Regions from separate parts of the Pseudomonas sp. LBUM1662 genome, predicted to be linked through region 1. Evidence: predicted binding sites of a transcription regulator. Region 1 holds the regulator's gene; each other region holds the start of a gene.
The links. The regulator FliA, encoded in region 1, starts transcription of late flagellar genes. The targets are predictions, from matches to a motif close to CTAAAGTTTNNNNNNNNNNNGCCGNTAA.
Positions count from the first base shown of each region.

Region 2: the regulator FliA is predicted to act here: its motif matches at 3,329-3,356, upstream of ACA049_RS00625 (methyl-accepting chemotaxis protein).
Region 3: the regulator FliA is predicted to act here: its motif matches at 3,728-3,755, upstream of ACA049_RS24375 (flagellar protein MotY).

Region 1 covers NZ_CP166793.1:1,854,741-1,859,798, reverse strand. Annotated here, with positions in the region: gene ACA049_RS08290 (chemotaxis protein CheA) at 1-1,111, opposite strand, end outside; gene ACA049_RS08285 (protein phosphatase CheZ) at 1,166-1,954, opposite strand; gene ACA049_RS08280 (chemotaxis response regulator CheY) at 1,977-2,348, opposite strand; gene fliA (RNA polymerase sigma factor FliA) at 2,516-3,256, opposite strand; gene fleN (flagellar synthesis regulator FleN) at 3,253-4,083, opposite strand; gene flhF (flagellar biosynthesis GTPase FlhF) at 4,200-5,058, opposite strand, start outside.
Region 2 covers NZ_CP166793.1:121,055-126,112, forward strand. Annotated here, with positions in the region: rRNA gene ACA049_RS00600 (23S ribosomal RNA) at 1-1,140, shown strand, start outside; rRNA gene rrf (5S ribosomal RNA) at 1,314-1,429, shown strand; rRNA gene rrf (5S ribosomal RNA) at 1,537-1,652, shown strand; gene ACA049_RS00615 (FecR domain-containing protein) at 1,955-2,968, opposite strand; partial or broken gene ACA049_RS00620 (sigma factor-like helix-turn-helix DNA-binding protein) at 3,016-3,147, opposite strand; gene ACA049_RS00625 (methyl-accepting chemotaxis protein) at 3,472-5,058, shown strand, end outside.
Region 3 covers NZ_CP166793.1:5,368,316-5,373,373, forward strand. Annotated here, with positions in the region: gene ACA049_RS24360 (response regulator transcription factor) at 1-57, opposite strand, end outside; gene ACA049_RS24365 (hypothetical protein) at 658-1,227, shown strand; gene ACA049_RS24370 (argininosuccinate synthase) at 1,412-2,629, opposite strand; gene ACA049_RS24375 (flagellar protein MotY) at 2,759-3,664, opposite strand; gene pyrC (dihydroorotase) at 3,822-4,868, shown strand; gene rnt (ribonuclease T) at 4,865-5,058, shown strand, end outside.

The DNA.
Region 1 (5,058 bases):
TCATGATTTCGTCGAGACGCGCGGTATCAACCCGCACGGTGGTCTCGGCTTCACTGGCCGGTTTTTCCGGTGGTGGAGCAGACGGAGCGCGAGCTGGAGCCGGTGCAGCAGCCGCCGCTGGCTTCGGCGCTTCCGCCTTAGGCTCGGGCGCTTTGGCAACCGGTTTCGGCGCAGCTGCCTTGGCGGCTGGAGCAGTCACCACAGCGCCTGTGCCCACTTCAGTGAACTTGCCTTTGCCGTGCAATTCGTCGAGCAGCGATTCGAACTCGTGATCGGAGATCAGATCGCCACCGGCCGCTTTAGCGGTGGGCGCAGCCGAAGCAGGTACGGCAGCAATGGCCGATTCCAGCGCATCCACCGCAAAGTTGCCTTTGCCGTGCAACTGGTCGAGCAGTGCTTCGAATTCGTCGTCGGTGATGTCGGAGCTGTCGCCTGCTGCTTTCGGGGCAGCCGGTGCAGCGGGCGCTGCCACCGCGTCGACGGCGAACTGGCCTTTGCCGTGCAGTTGATCGAGCAACGACTCGAACTCGGCATCGGTGATTTCGTCGCTGGCCGCGGAATCGGCGGCAGCCACTGGAGCAACGGCTGGCGCTTCGGCTTGAGCCTTGACGGCGTTCAGCGAGTCCAGCAATTGTTCGAATTCGTTATCGGTGATGTCGCCCGATTCTTCGGCGGCAGGTGCTTCGACCACTTCAGCGACCGGTGCAGCTTCATCAGCCGTTTGCGGCTCGGCCAGACGGGCCAGTGCCGCGAGCAATTCAGGCGTGGCAGCCGTAATCGGACTGCGTTCGCGCACTTCGGTGAACATGCTGTTCACCGCGTCCAAAGCTTCGAGAACCACGTCCATCAGTTCCGAGTCGACGCGACGTTCACCCTTGCGCAGGATGTCGAACACGTTCTCGGCGATGTGACAGCACTCCACCAGCTCGTTGAGCTGGAGGAAGCCGGCGCCCCCTTTTACAGTGTGAAAACCGCGAAAAATTGCATTGAGCAAATCCGCATCATCCGGTCGGCTTTCCAGCTCGACCAGCTGTTCGGACAGTTGCTCTAGAATCTCGCCGGCCTCAACCAGGAAATCCTGAAGGATCTCTTCATCGGCGCCGAAGCTCATTAAGGGGGTGCTCCTACAGGTCTAAAAACCTAAAAAACCTAAAATGCTAAAACTCTAAAATCCTAGGCTGGATAACAAATCGTCCACATCGTCCTGACCGGACACAACGTCTTCTCTTTTATCGGCATGAATCTGCGGACCTTCACCCTGAGAGAGATGTTTTTGCGGATCTTTTTCAGCAAGCATCGCATCACGGTCATGTTCGATACCCGCAAAGCGGTCTACCTGACTGGCCATGAGCACGAGCTTGAGCAGGTTGCTTTCAACTTCGGTGACCAATTGGGTCACGCGCTTGATCACCTGACCGGTGAGGTCCTGGTAATCCTGGGCCAGCAGAATGTCGTTGAGGTTGCTCGACACCGTGCGATTGTCTTCGCTGCTGCGTGTCAGGAAACCGTCGACCCGCCGGGCCAGTTCGCGGAACTCTTCAGCCCCGACTTCACGACGCATGAACCGCCCCCAATCCGTGCTCAACGCCTGGGCTTCTTCGCTCAGGCTGTTGACCAGCGGCGTGGCGTTTTCCACCAGGTCCATGGTGCGGTTGGCGGCGGCTTCGGTCAGCTTGACCACATACCCCAGGCGCTCGGTGGCGTCCGTGATCTGCGACACTTCCTCGGCTTGCGGCATGTTCGGGTCAATCTGGAAATTGACGATCGCGCTATGCAGCTCGCGAGTGAGCTTGCCCACTTCCTGATACAGGCCGCGGTCACGGGTCTGATTGAGCTCATGGATCAGTTGCACCGCGTCGCCGAACCTGCCTTTTTCAAGGCTTTCGACCAGTTCGACCGCGTGTTTTTTCAGGGTCGATTCAAAATCGCCCAGTGAAGATTCTTTATGCTCCATAGCTCCCCCGTGGCGCAGTGGATCAACCGATGCGTTCGAAAATCTTCTCGATTTTTTCTTTCAACGCCTGGGCCGTGAAGGGTTTGACCACATAGCCGTTAACACCGGCCTGGGCCGCTTCGATAATCTGCTCGCGCTTGGCTTCTGCAGTCACCATCAGCACTGGCAGGTGCTTGAGCTTTTCATCGGCGCGTACGTGGCGCAGCAGATCGATACCGGTCATGCCAGGCATGTTCCAGTCCGTTACCAGAAAGTCGATGCTCCCGCTGTTGAGAACCGGAATGGCGGTAGTGCCATCGTCAGCCTCGACCGTGTTGGTGAACCCAAGGTCACGCAACAGGTTTTTTATGATCCGCCGCATCGTTGAGAAGTCATCAACGATGAGGATTTTCATGTTCTTGTCCAATTCGACCTCCAAGCAGTCTTAAACGCGCCCAGCACCTGGACGCGCCATTTCAATCAATCCGGCAATGCATTCGATGACTGTCTGGAGCACAACAGATCGCGACCGGTGCAGTTCAACACCCCACCGGTCTCGTTCGCAGTGTCCCCACACTGCCTTCAGCGCGCTCGCCACTCCCCCAAACGCCCCCGCAAACGGGCCGCGCACTGGCTATGTAACTGGCTGACCCGCGATTCGCTGACCCCCAGGACCTCACCGATTTCCTTGAGGTTCAGCTCTTCGTCGTAGTACAGCGCCAACACCAGTCGCTCACGCTCCGGCAAATTGGCAATCGCGTCCGCCAGCGCAGCCTGGAAGCGTTCATCTTCCAGATCGCGTGACGGCTCAAGATGTGCACTCGCGCCATCCTCATGCAGCCCTTCGTGTTCGCCGTCCTGCAACAGATCGTCGAAACTGAATAACCGGCTGCCCAGGGTGTCGTTCAAAATCCCGTAATAATCGTCGAGACTCAATTGGAGTTCGGCCGCAACCTCATGATCTTTAGCGTCACGACCGGTTTTAGCTTCAATCGAGCGAATTGCGTCGCTGACCATGCGGGTATTGCGGTGGACCGAACGTGGAGCCCAGTCCCCCTTGCGCACTTCATCGAGCATCGCGCCGCGGATTCGAATGCCCGCGTACGTCTCGAAACTCGCGCCTTTGCTGGCGTCATATTTGGTCGATACTTCAAGCAGGCCGATCATCCCGGCCTGGATCAGGTCTTCAACCTGAACACTGGCCGGCAGACGGGCCAGCAAGTGGTAAGCAATGCGTTTGACCAGTGGCGCGTAACGCTCGATCAGCTCGTACTGCGCGTCACGTGCCGACTTCTTGTAGAGGTTGTAGCCACTGGCTGTCATAGGACGGGTCCTGCAGTCTGTTGCACGAGGCGCTCGACGAAAAACTCCAGGTGCCCACGCGGGTTGGCAGGCAACGGCCAGGTGTCGACCTTCTGCGCGATCGCCTTGAACGCCAGGGCACACTTGGAACGCGGGAAGGCTTCGTAGACGGCACGCTGCTTCTGCACGGCCTTGCGCACGCTTTCGTCGTAAGGCACCGCGCCGACGTATTGCAGGGCGACGTCGAGGAAGCGATCCGTGACCTTGGTCAACTTGGCGAATAGGTTGCGACCTTCCTGCGGGCTCTGGGCCATGTTGGCCAGGACGCGGAAGCGGTTCATGCCGTAATCGCGGTTCAGCAGTTTGATCAGCGCGTAGGCATCGGTAATCGAGGTCGGCTCGTCGCAGACCACCAGCAAGACTTCTTGCGCGGCGCGAACAAAACTGACTACCGAGTCACCAATACCCGCAGCGGTGTCGATCACCAGGACGTCGAGGTTGTCGCCGATATCGCTGAAAGCCTGGATCAGGCCGGCGTGCTGGGCCGGGCTCAGATGAACCATGCTCTGCGTGCCGGACGCGGCCGGAACGATGCGAATACCGCCGGGGCCTTGCAACAGAACGTCGCGCAGCTCACAGCGGCCTTCGATCACGTCGGCCAGGGTACGTTTGGGTGTCAGCCCCAGCAGGACGTCGACGTTCGCCAGCCCCAGATCGGCGTCCAGCAGCATGACGCGCCGGCCGAGCTCAGCTAGAGCCAGGGACAAGTTCACTGACACGTTAGTCTTCCCGACGCCACCTTTGCCGCCGGTCACCGCGATCACCTGTACGGGATGCATGCTGCCCATGTTATTTCTTTACCTTGTCTTGCATAGACGGAGGCCACATTACTGGCTGCGCGTTCATAAACTGAACAATGCATGGCAGACCATCGATGTAGGTACAAAAACTGTTCATTAGTACCTCAGCCAACCTGCTTGGTCGGGCTGTGGTAAATATCAGCGAACATGTCAGCCATGGCTTCTTCGCTGGGTTCTTCTTGCATTTGCACGCTTACGGCGCGACTGACCAACTGATGACGACGCGGAAGATGCAAATCATCCGGAATACGCGGGCCATCGGTCAGGTAGGCCACCGGCAATTCATGACTGATCGCCAGGCTCAACACCTCGCCCAGACTTGCCGTTTCATCCAGTTTAGTCAGGATGCAGCCAGCGAGCCCGCAGCGCTTGTAACTGTGATAAGCGGCAGTTAGAACCTGTTTCTGGCTGGTGGTTGCCAAAACCAGATAATTTTTTGACTTGATGCCACGTCCGGCCAGGCTTTCGAGCTGCATGCGCAGTGCCGGATCGCTGGCCTGAAGGCCCGCGGTATCGATCAGCACCACGCGTTTGCGCAGTAATGGTTCCAGCGCCTGCACCAGCGATTGCCCCGGATCGACGTGGGTTACCGACACGTTGAGAATCCGGCCCAGGGTCTTCAATTGTTCCTGAGCACCGATACGGTAGCTGTCCATGCTCACCAGCGCGATGTTTTGCGCGCCGTATTTGAGAACATAGCGGGCCGCGAGCTTGGCCAGGGTGGTGGTCTTGCCCATGCCGGCAGGGCCGACCATGGCAATCACGCCGCCCTCTTCCAGCGGCTCGACTTCCGGCGTGGCAATCATCCGCGCCAGGTGCGCCAGCAACATGCGCCAGGCCTGACGGGGTTCGTCAATGTCGGTAATCATCGCCAGCAAGTCGCGGGACAACGGGCCGGACAGGCCTATACGTTGCAGGCGACGCCAGAGATTGGCCTGGGCCGGACGGCTGCCTTGCAGCTGA
Region 2 (5,058 bases), 1.7 Mb from region 1:
CCGCTGCGACTGTTTATTAAAAACACAGCACTCTGCAAACACGAAAGTGGACGTATAGGGTGTGACGCCTGCCCGGTGCCGGAAGGTTAATTGATGGGGTTAGCTAACGCGAAGCTCTTGATCGAAGCCCCGGTAAACGGCGGCCGTAACTATAACGGTCCTAAGGTAGCGAAATTCCTTGTCGGGTAAGTTCCGACCTGCACGAATGGCGTAACGATGGCGGCGCTGTCTCCACCCGAGACTCAGTGAAATTGAAATCGCTGTGAAGATGCAGTGTATCCGCGGCTAGACGGAAAGACCCCGTGAACCTTTACTATAGCTTTGCACTGGACTTTGAATTTGCTTGTGTAGGATAGGTGGGAGGCTTTGAAGCGTGGACGCCAGTTCGCGTGGAGCCAACCTTGAAATACCACCCTGGCAACTTTGAGGTTCTAACTCAGGTCCGTTATCCGGATCGAGGACAGTGTATGGTGGGTAGTTTGACTGGGGCGGTCTCCTCCTAAAGAGTAACGGAGGAGTACGAAGGTGCGCTCAGACCGGTCGGAAATCGGTCGTAGAGTATAAAGGCAAAAGCGCGCTTGACTGCGAGACAGACACGTCGAGCAGGTACGAAAGTAGGTCTTAGTGATCCGGTGGTTCTGTATGGAAGGGCCATCGCTCAACGGATAAAAGGTACTCCGGGGATAACAGGCTGATACCGCCCAAGAGTTCATATCGACGGCGGTGTTTGGCACCTCGATGTCGGCTCATCACATCCTGGGGCTGAAGCCGGTCCCAAGGGTATGGCTGTTCGCCATTTAAAGTGGTACGCGAGCTGGGTTTAGAACGTCGTGAGACAGTTCGGTCCCTATCTGCCGTGGACGTTTGAGATTTGAGAGGGGCTGCTCCTAGTACGAGAGGACCGGAGTGGACGAACCTCTGGTGTTCCGGTTGTCACGCCAGTGGCATTGCCGGGTAGCTATGTTCGGAATAGATAACCGCTGAAAGCATCTAAGCGGGAAACTAGCCTCAAGATGAGATCTCACTGGGACCTTGAGTCCCCTGAAGGGCCGTCGAAGACTACGACGTTGATAGGTTGGGTGTGTAAGCGCTGTGAGGCGTTGAGCTAACCAATACTAATTGCCCGTGAGGCTTGACCATATAACACCCAAGCAATTTGCTTGCTTCGAGCCCAAAAGCGAAAGAGCACCAGATTGCGGTGTGTGAAGACGAAACGAACCGAAAGTTCGAGAACTCACAAAACACCCGATCTATCACATACCCATTCGCTGGAGCGTGAACCCGTAAGGGCCCACGACCTGGCTACCGAATTTCTTGACGACCATAGAGCATTGGAACCACCTGATCCCATCCCGAACTCAGCAGTGAAACGATGCATCGCCGATGGTAGTGTGGGGTTTCCCCATGTGAGAGTAGGTCATCGTCAAGATTAAATTCCGAAACCCCTATCTGCGTATGCAGGTAGGGGTTTTGTTTTAGTAGAAGTCACCAATTTTGCTGGCACGTTACGACCGTAACGGGCTGGTCACAGAATTTCTTGACGACCATAGAGCATTGGAACCACCTGATCCCATCCCGAACTCAGCAGTGAAACGATGCATCGCCGATGGTAGTGTGGGGTTTCCCCATGTGAGAGTAGGTCATCGTCAAGATTGAATTCCGAAACCCCTGTCTGCTAACGCAGACAGGGGTTTTGTCTTTCTGGGAACCCTAAAAGCATTACCCCAGACTGGCTCACGGTGTCCAGGCCCAAACCACTGAGCGACACCCAGGGCGGTCGAGAACAGCGCCGCGCGAACGGCGTGGCGCAAAATGCAGTGGCCGCAGTGAAACAAGGAAGATTCTTACCGATGACGCGCACAGTCATTGTAGGTTTCCGTAGGAAGTCGCTGAAGTCAGAGTTAAATCGCTTACTGACTAAGCCGGGCGTGCACGGAAAGCCCGCCAAAAAAATTCAGACGTGCCGCTCCAGTATCACCCACCAGCGAGTACGGTAGCGCAACTGCACCGGCAGGGTTTGCGGCAGGATCGCCAGTAGCTTATCGGTGTTCTCCAGACGGAAGACTCCGGACAGCCGCAAGTCGGCAATGTCCGCTGAACACGTCAGATAACCGTGTCGGTAGCGTGCGACTTCATTGAGAAAGTCACCCAGGCGAATGTTGCGGGTAACGATCAGGCCATCGACCCACGCGCCGGCATCCATATCCAGCGGTGGAGCCGGCTTCGCCTGTTTGTGATCGATCAAGTAACTCTGTCCGGCCTGCACCCGTATCGGCTCTCCGCCAGCGGCCCGCGGCGAATGAATCGCGACCAAGCCGCTGGTGACGCTGAGCCGTGTGCAGTCATCGTCCTGACGTAGGATGAATCGCGCGGCCACACCTTCGTACACGCCGTGACGACTTTGCACCCGCAACGGTCGATCAAATGAAGACGCCTCGTCGATCCCGCCGCAGGTCACGATGATTTCGCCGCGCGTCAGTTTGATCAGCCGTTGTTGCGCGGTGTAATCGAGATCCACCGCACTGGCGGTGTTGAGTTCCAGGCGGGTGCCGTCGGGCAATTGGAAGCCGCGGCGCTCGCCCGTGGCGGTGGCGAAGTCGGCGGTCCACTGTTGCCAACCCACCGCATCCTTTCCCAGCCACGCCGCCGAACCCATCAACAATGCACCGGACAGCAGCTTCAGAGCCTGTCGTCGTCCCAATCCCTGGGCACTGTTTTCCAACGTGTTGAAGGCGACTTGAGCGCCGGGCACGGCGCGCAGATTACTGCTCAACTCGGCTTGCAGGGACTGCACCCGCTGCCAGGCTAATTCGTGTTCGAAATGCTCCGCGCGCCAGACATCGCATTGCTGGCGCAGCCTCGGATTAGCTGCGTTGTTGCGCAGTCGCAGCAGCCAATTGATGGCCTGTTTGACCACCTGCTGATGAAGTTCACCGCTTCGGTGCAGTAACGAGTTATCCACAGGCATCACGCTTCATACCGCAAGACATAGAAGTGATACAGCGCATCAGCGAATTAACGTTCCATCGAACGCAGGGACAAACCCATCTGCTCGGCAACCTGCTTGTGGGTAAGTCCATCGCAAAGCGCCAGCACAAAAGCCTGATGCACTTTCGGCTTAAGTCCTGCAAGCATGCGGATGACTGTGCTGCAAACTCAGGAGAGGACATGAACGCGACAGCCTGAACGTCACAAATGATAATTGGTCGCATTGTCATCAAGGGTTACGGAATTTGCAACTGCCGGTCGAACAACTGTCATCACAAAAAGCTATTCAACCGCTCTGGCACACCGTTCGGCGGGAATACCGGGCAAATCCTACAAAGCCCTAAGATTTCTCCGACTGGTGCCGACAGACTGGGGAGACATGCGTGCACCAAAGTAGAGCGGCCGGAGAAAGCCGCCTGCGCTGTTACATGGAATGTTGCACCTGGAACGCATCCCCACTTTTTGCATAAGAAGTCCCATGAAATGAATCTCAAATTCAGCCATAAAATCCTTCTGGCCGCCTCTGGCGTCGTGGTGCTGGCTTTTGCGTTGTTCACTTTGTACAACGACTATCTGCAGCGAAACACCATCCGGCAAAACCTCGAGTCCTCCGTCCAGCAAGCCGGCGACCTGACCGCCAGCAGTGTGCAGAACTGGATGAGCGGCCGTGTACTGGTCCTGGAAAACCTCGCACAGAACGTCGCTCATCAAGGCGCCAGCGCGGACCTTCCAGGCCTGGTTGATCAACCGGCCTTCACCTCTAACTTCCAGTTCACCTATGTTGGCCAGGCCAATGGGGTGTTCACCCAACGCCCCGACGCGAAGATGCCGGACGGTTATGATCCGCGTCAGCGTCCCTGGTACAAACAAGCCGTGGCCGCCGACAAAACCATGCTGACGCCGCCGTATATGGCCGCGGTCGGTGGCTTGGTGGTGACCATCGCCATGCCGGTGAAAAAGAACGGCGAATTGCTCGGTGTCGTCGGTGGTGACCTGAGCCTGGAAACCCTGGTGAAGATCATCAACTCGGTGGACTTCGGTGGCATAGGCCACGCGTTCCTGGTCAGCGCCGACGGTCAGGTGATCGTCAGTCCGGACAAAGACCAGGTGATGAAAAACCTGAAGGACATCTACCCGAACTCTGGCGTGCGCATCGAGAAGGGTAATCAGGACGTCACTCTGAACAAGCAGGACCGCATCCTTTCGTTCACCCCGGTGAGTGGTTTGCCGAATGCCGAGTGGTACATCGGTCTGTCGATCGACAAGGACAAGGCCTACGCGCCTCTGAGCCAATTCCGTACCTCGGCGCTGATCGCAATGTTTATCGCCGTGAGCGTTATTGCGGTGCTGCTGAGCCTGCTGATCAATGTGTTGATGCGTCCACTGACCACCATGGGCCGCGCGATGCAGGACATCGCCCAGGGCGAGGGCGACCTGACCCGTCGTCTGGCCGTGGAAAGCAAAGACGAATTCGGTGAGTTGGGCGGTTCGTTCAACCAGTTCGTGGAGCGGATTCACGCCTCGATTTCCGAAGTGTCCTCGGCGACCCGTCAGGTCCACGATTTGTCGCAACGGGTGATGGCATCATCCAACGCCTCGATCGTCGGCTCCGACGAACAAAGCGCGCGCACCAACAGTGTGGCGGCGGCGATAAATCAACTGGGCGCCGCTACTCAGGAAATCGCCCGCAATGCCGCCGATGCTTCGCAGCACGCCAGCGGTGCGAGCGAGCAGGCGGACGACGGTCGTCAGGTGGTGGAAAAAACCATCCTGGCCATGACCGAGCTGTCGCAGAAAATCAGCCTGTCCTGCACCCAGATCGAAACCCTGAACGCGAGCACCGATAACATCGGGCACATTCTCGATGTGATCAAAGGCATCTCCCAGCAGACCAACTTGCTCGCGCTTAACGCCGCCATCGAAGCGGCGCGTGCCGGTGAAGCCGGTCGTGGGTTTGCGGTGGTGGCGGACGAAGTGCGCAACCTGGCGCATCGCACGCAGGAGTCGGCGGAAGAGATCCATAAGATGATCACCTCGCTGCAGATCGGTTCTCGCGAAGCGGTGACCACC
Region 3 (5,058 bases), 3.2 Mb from region 1:
CATACGTACCGCAAGACGAATGACGGGGTGATCATCCACGATCAGCACTTTATTCATGGGCAAGTCCAATTTCGCTGTTCGAATTTTTAGAGCCCGCACAATAGCCTAGTCGTTTCATCCATGGCATGCCGCCCCCCTCGGCCACCCGCACCGAGAGACATTCCCTACAAACAAGAAGGATATGTCTTACAAAAAACAGACGAATACTGTGTGTCTTAAATTTTACCGCCCCGTCAGCGATGTGTTTTCAAAACTGTTTTTGTATCGATTTACATCAGGTAATCAAAGAAACCGAAAGCTGACCGAGGGATCCGGCAAGCGCTGCCGATTGAGCTACGCTTAAAAAGTAACCGATATTGTCGAACCGACATTCACACCAGATAGTTAAACACTTAACTTACCCACTAAACCCACTGCAACAACCCTCACACCAAGCAACACTTCAAAAACAGCAACAACCTTACAACTATAAAAACCAGAACAACAAAAAACACCCACCTCACAAACAATACAGCTACTATGACACCCATCAAGAAAACAACTAAAAGGACACCACAAAAACAGCAACCGACTTACCCTGCCACACCTTCAATTACCAACACCCGGAACTTCACTATCAACCCATCGAGAAAAGATAATCTTTCATGAGCAAACAACATGAACAAATTCAAAACAAGAATTACCAACCCCATGACCATCATTGCGATATTTGCGACCCTGTCTGAAACTTCAGCCGCTGTCTCTCTTCCCTTTCTTGGCAATGAGGAACGAGAGATCTATATCTGGTTCCTTATCAGCTTCCCTTTTTACTTGCTCTTCCTGTTCTTCGTCACACTTAACTTCAACTATAGATCGCTTTACGCGCCCTCTGATTTTGAAAAAGGAAAGCATTTCATAAGGGCCATGAGCGATATCGATCAACCACAAGGTGGCACACCTGAGCCGTTGATTGAGCATCACGTACGCTCAACGGTGCTGCTAAAGGATCTGCACATCGTCGACGCACGATGGATGAGCAGCAAAATGGATTTCAACACCCTGATGGAAAAGGTCCAGCAACCACAGGAAAACCCTGCGCGCGTGATCGTGTTTCTCACGTGTACAGATTCAGAGGCATTGCTGAAGGAAGGCGCACACAAGCATTCGAAACAAACAAAGAAACGCAACAGCACTGCGTTCTGGGTTGCCTACAATTTGAGCTCACATGGCATGACGATGATGGCTTGAGTGCCCATGGCAGAAGACAGCTCTCGAAGGGCAATCGGAGGGCAAAAGCAGACAAAAGCGTATTTGGAACAACAACAAGAAAGTTGAAACATGATGCCCGGCAGGAAAAATCCCTCTTTCAGAAATGTGGCCTTGTCACCGACAAGGCCACATTTCCATTACCGTCGTTGCAGCTTCAAAGGTCTCAGAAAAGCTTCCGGCCTTTGTTTGCAGCAATGCGCATGCGCAAGGCGTTGAGCTTGATAAAGCCCGCCGCGTCGGCTTGGTTGTAGGCGCCGCCGTCTTCTTCGAAGGTCGCGATGTTGGCATCGAACAACGATTCGTCGGACTTGCGACCGGTGACGATCACATTGCCCTTGTACAGCTTCAGGCGCACAACGCCGTTCACGTGTGCCTGGGACGCATCGATCATCTGTTGCAGCATCAGACGCTCAGGGCTCCACCAGTAACCGGTGTAGATCAGGCTGGCGTATTTAGGCATCAGCTCGTCTTTGAGGTGAGCCACTTCGCGGTCCAGGGTGATCGATTCGATCGCACGGTGAGCGCGCAGCATGATGGTGCCGCCAGGAGTTTCGTAGCAGCCACGGGACTTCATGCCCACGTAACGGTTCTCGACGATGTCGAGACGGCCGATACCGTGTTCGCCACCGATACGGTTCAGGGTCGCCAGCACGGTGGCCGGAGTCATTTCGACGCCGTCCAGTGCCACGATGTCGCCGTTGCGGTAGGTCAGTTCCAGGTACTGCGCCTTGTCTGGAGCCTTCTCCGGGGAGACGGTCCATTTCCACATGTCTTCTTCGTGCTCGGTCCAGGTGTCTTCCAGCACGCCGCCTTCATAGGAGATGTGCAGCAGGTTGGCATCCATCGAGTACGGGGATTTTTTCTTGCCGTGACGCTCGATCGGGATGTTGTGCTTTTCAGCATAATCCATCAGCTTTTCACGGGAGAGCAGGTCCCACTCGCGCCAAGGGGCGATCACTTTCACGCCTGGCTTGAGTGCGTAGGCGCCCAGTTCGAAACGAACCTGATCGTTGCCCTTGCCGGTGGCGCCGTGGGAAATGGCGTCAGCGCCGGTTTCGTTGGCGATTTCGATCAGGCGTTTGGCGATCAACGGACGAGCGATGGAAGTACCCAGCAGGTACTCGCCTTCGTAAACGGTGTTGGCGCGGAACATCGGGAAAACGAAATCACGCACGAATTCTTCGCGCAGATCGTCGATGTAGATCTCTTTCACGCCCATGGCCTGAGCCTTGGCGCGTGCAGGTTCGACCTCTTCGCCCTGACCCAGGTCAGCGGTAAAGGTCACCACTTCACAGTTATAAGTATCCTGCAGCCACTTGAGGATCACCGAAGTGTCCAGGCCGCCGGAATACGCCAGAACGACCTTGTTTACGTCCGCCATGCCATCACTCCACGGGGTTCTACGGAAAGCCGTGAAGTCTACCGGTCATACGGAATAATTTACAGAGGCGCGACAGCTTATGACGACGAAGCGACAGATTCTGTCGAACGCGCGACGATGACCGGCGAGTCAGGAAGTAGCCGGTGTGCTGCCCGTAGCGACTTGAGGCGCGACTTTCTCGGTCGGCGCTACCCGTTCCAGGCGCACGGCGACCCGGCGATTTTTCGCACGGTTGCTGGCGTTGGTGTTCGGCGCCACAGGATAACGCTCACCGTGGAAACGCATGGTGATCTGCGATTCCTGGATGCCATTGGCCTTGAAATAGTCCATGACCGCCAGCGCCCGGCGGCGTGACAGCTCGCGGTTGGTCAGGCGATTGCCGCTGTTGTCTGAGTGCCCGTCGAGTTCGATGTGATTGACCGTCGGATCCGCCTTCATGAACTCCAGCATCACCTGCAGCTGCGCCTTGGCTTGCGGATCGAGATCCACGCCTTCACCCGGGAAGCCTATCTCGGACTGTTTGACCTGCTCGAAATTCTTCGGCAGCAGTTTCGCAACGCAGCTCTGATAGTCGTTGAAGGCCTTGCTGAACTTGACCGGCAGCAGGCGCACTTCAGACACGCGGCCATCGCCAGAGGAATGCCGGATGACCGGGCTGCGGCCGTCCATCAACCCGCTGATCAGGCGCCCGGCCTGAACCTGCGAACTGTTGAACAAGACGTTGCCGCTGCCGATTCTCACCGAACCCAGGTTGATGTCGCCACGTCCCGGTTGCCACGGCGCAGCGGCCGCCAGCAAGGTCGCGGAACCGCCGCCGATCATCGCGTTGTAGGCTTTGAGACGAAACGTCGCCTGCTCGCCGGCGCGGCGCACGAATTCACCCGACCCGAAATCGGTGATCGGTTGAGTCAGGCGGCATTCGAACTTGTCACCTTCGACCGTCCACTCGATGCTCTCCAGACGCGTCTGGAAAGTGAGCGCCATCGCAGGGAGGCTGGCAAACACACTGAGCAAGGCTAAATAACGCTGGCGCACGGGAGGCTCCACTGGCTTCTACAACAAAAAGACCGATACACATATTTACGGCATACCTGTTGGATATCGGAAGCTTCCTGCAAAACTTGATAGCGAGTGCCTGAGAGAGTCTTTTCCGGTAGCATTCCCCAGAGTTTGACCCGCCTGGAATCCCCTCATGTCCGACCGCCTGACCCTGCTGCGTCCCGACGACTGGCATATTCATCTTCGCGATGGTGCTGTGTTGACCAATACCGTTGCGGATGTCGCGCGCACCTTTGGTCGCGCCATCATCATGCCCAACCTGGTACCTCCGGTGCGTAACGCCGCTGAAGCCGACGGCTATCGCCAGCGGATTCTCGCTGCACGCCCGGCCGGCAGTCGTTTCGAACCGTTGATGGTGCTGTACCTGACCGACCGCACCCAGCCCGACGAAATTCGCGAGGCCAAGGCCAGCGGTTTTGTCTACGCCGCCAAGCTGTACCCGGCCGGCGCGACCACCAACTCGGACTCTGGCGTCACCAGTATCGACAAGATCTTCCCTGCACTCGAGGCCATGGCCGACGTCGGGATGCCCTTGCTGATTCACGGTGAAGTCACCCGTGGCGACGTCGACGTGTTCGACCGCGAAAAAATCTTCATCGATGAGCACATGCGTCGTGTGGTCGAGCGTTTCCCGACGCTCAAAGTGGTGTTCGAACACATCACCACCGCAGACGCCGTGCAGTTCGTCAACGAGGCTTCGGCCAACGTTGGCGCGACCATCACCGCGCATCACCTGCTGTACAACCGCAACCACATGCTGGTGGGCGGGATTCGGCCGCACTTCTATTGCCTGCCGATCCTCAAGCGCAACACCCATCAGGAAGCCCTGCTAGATGCCGCCACCAGCGGCAGCGACAAGTTCTTCCTCGGCACCGACTCGGCACCCCATGCCCAGCACGCCAAAGAAGCGGCTTGCGGTTGTGCCGGTTGCTACACCGCTTATGCGGCAATCGAGATGTACGCCGAAGCCTTCGAACAACGCAATGCGCTGGACAAGCTCGAAGCCTTCGCCAGCCTCAACGGCCCGCGCTTCTATGGCCTGCCGGCGAACACCGATCGCATCACCCTGGTCCGCGATGAGTGGACCGCCCCAACCAGCCTGCCATTTGGCGAGCTGACCGTAATCCCGCTGCGCGCCGGTGAAAAACTGCGCTGGCGCCTGCTGGAGGAACACGCGTGAGTGAAGACCATTTCGACGACGAACAGGACGGTCAAGGCGGCGGAGGTGGTTCGCGCCACCCGATGGCCGAGCGCTTCCGTGGATACCTGCCAGTTGTTGTCGACGTTGAAACCGGTGGTTTCAACTCTGCCACTGACGCCTTGCTGGAAATCGCCGCGACCACCATCGCCATGGATGAAAAAGGGTTTGT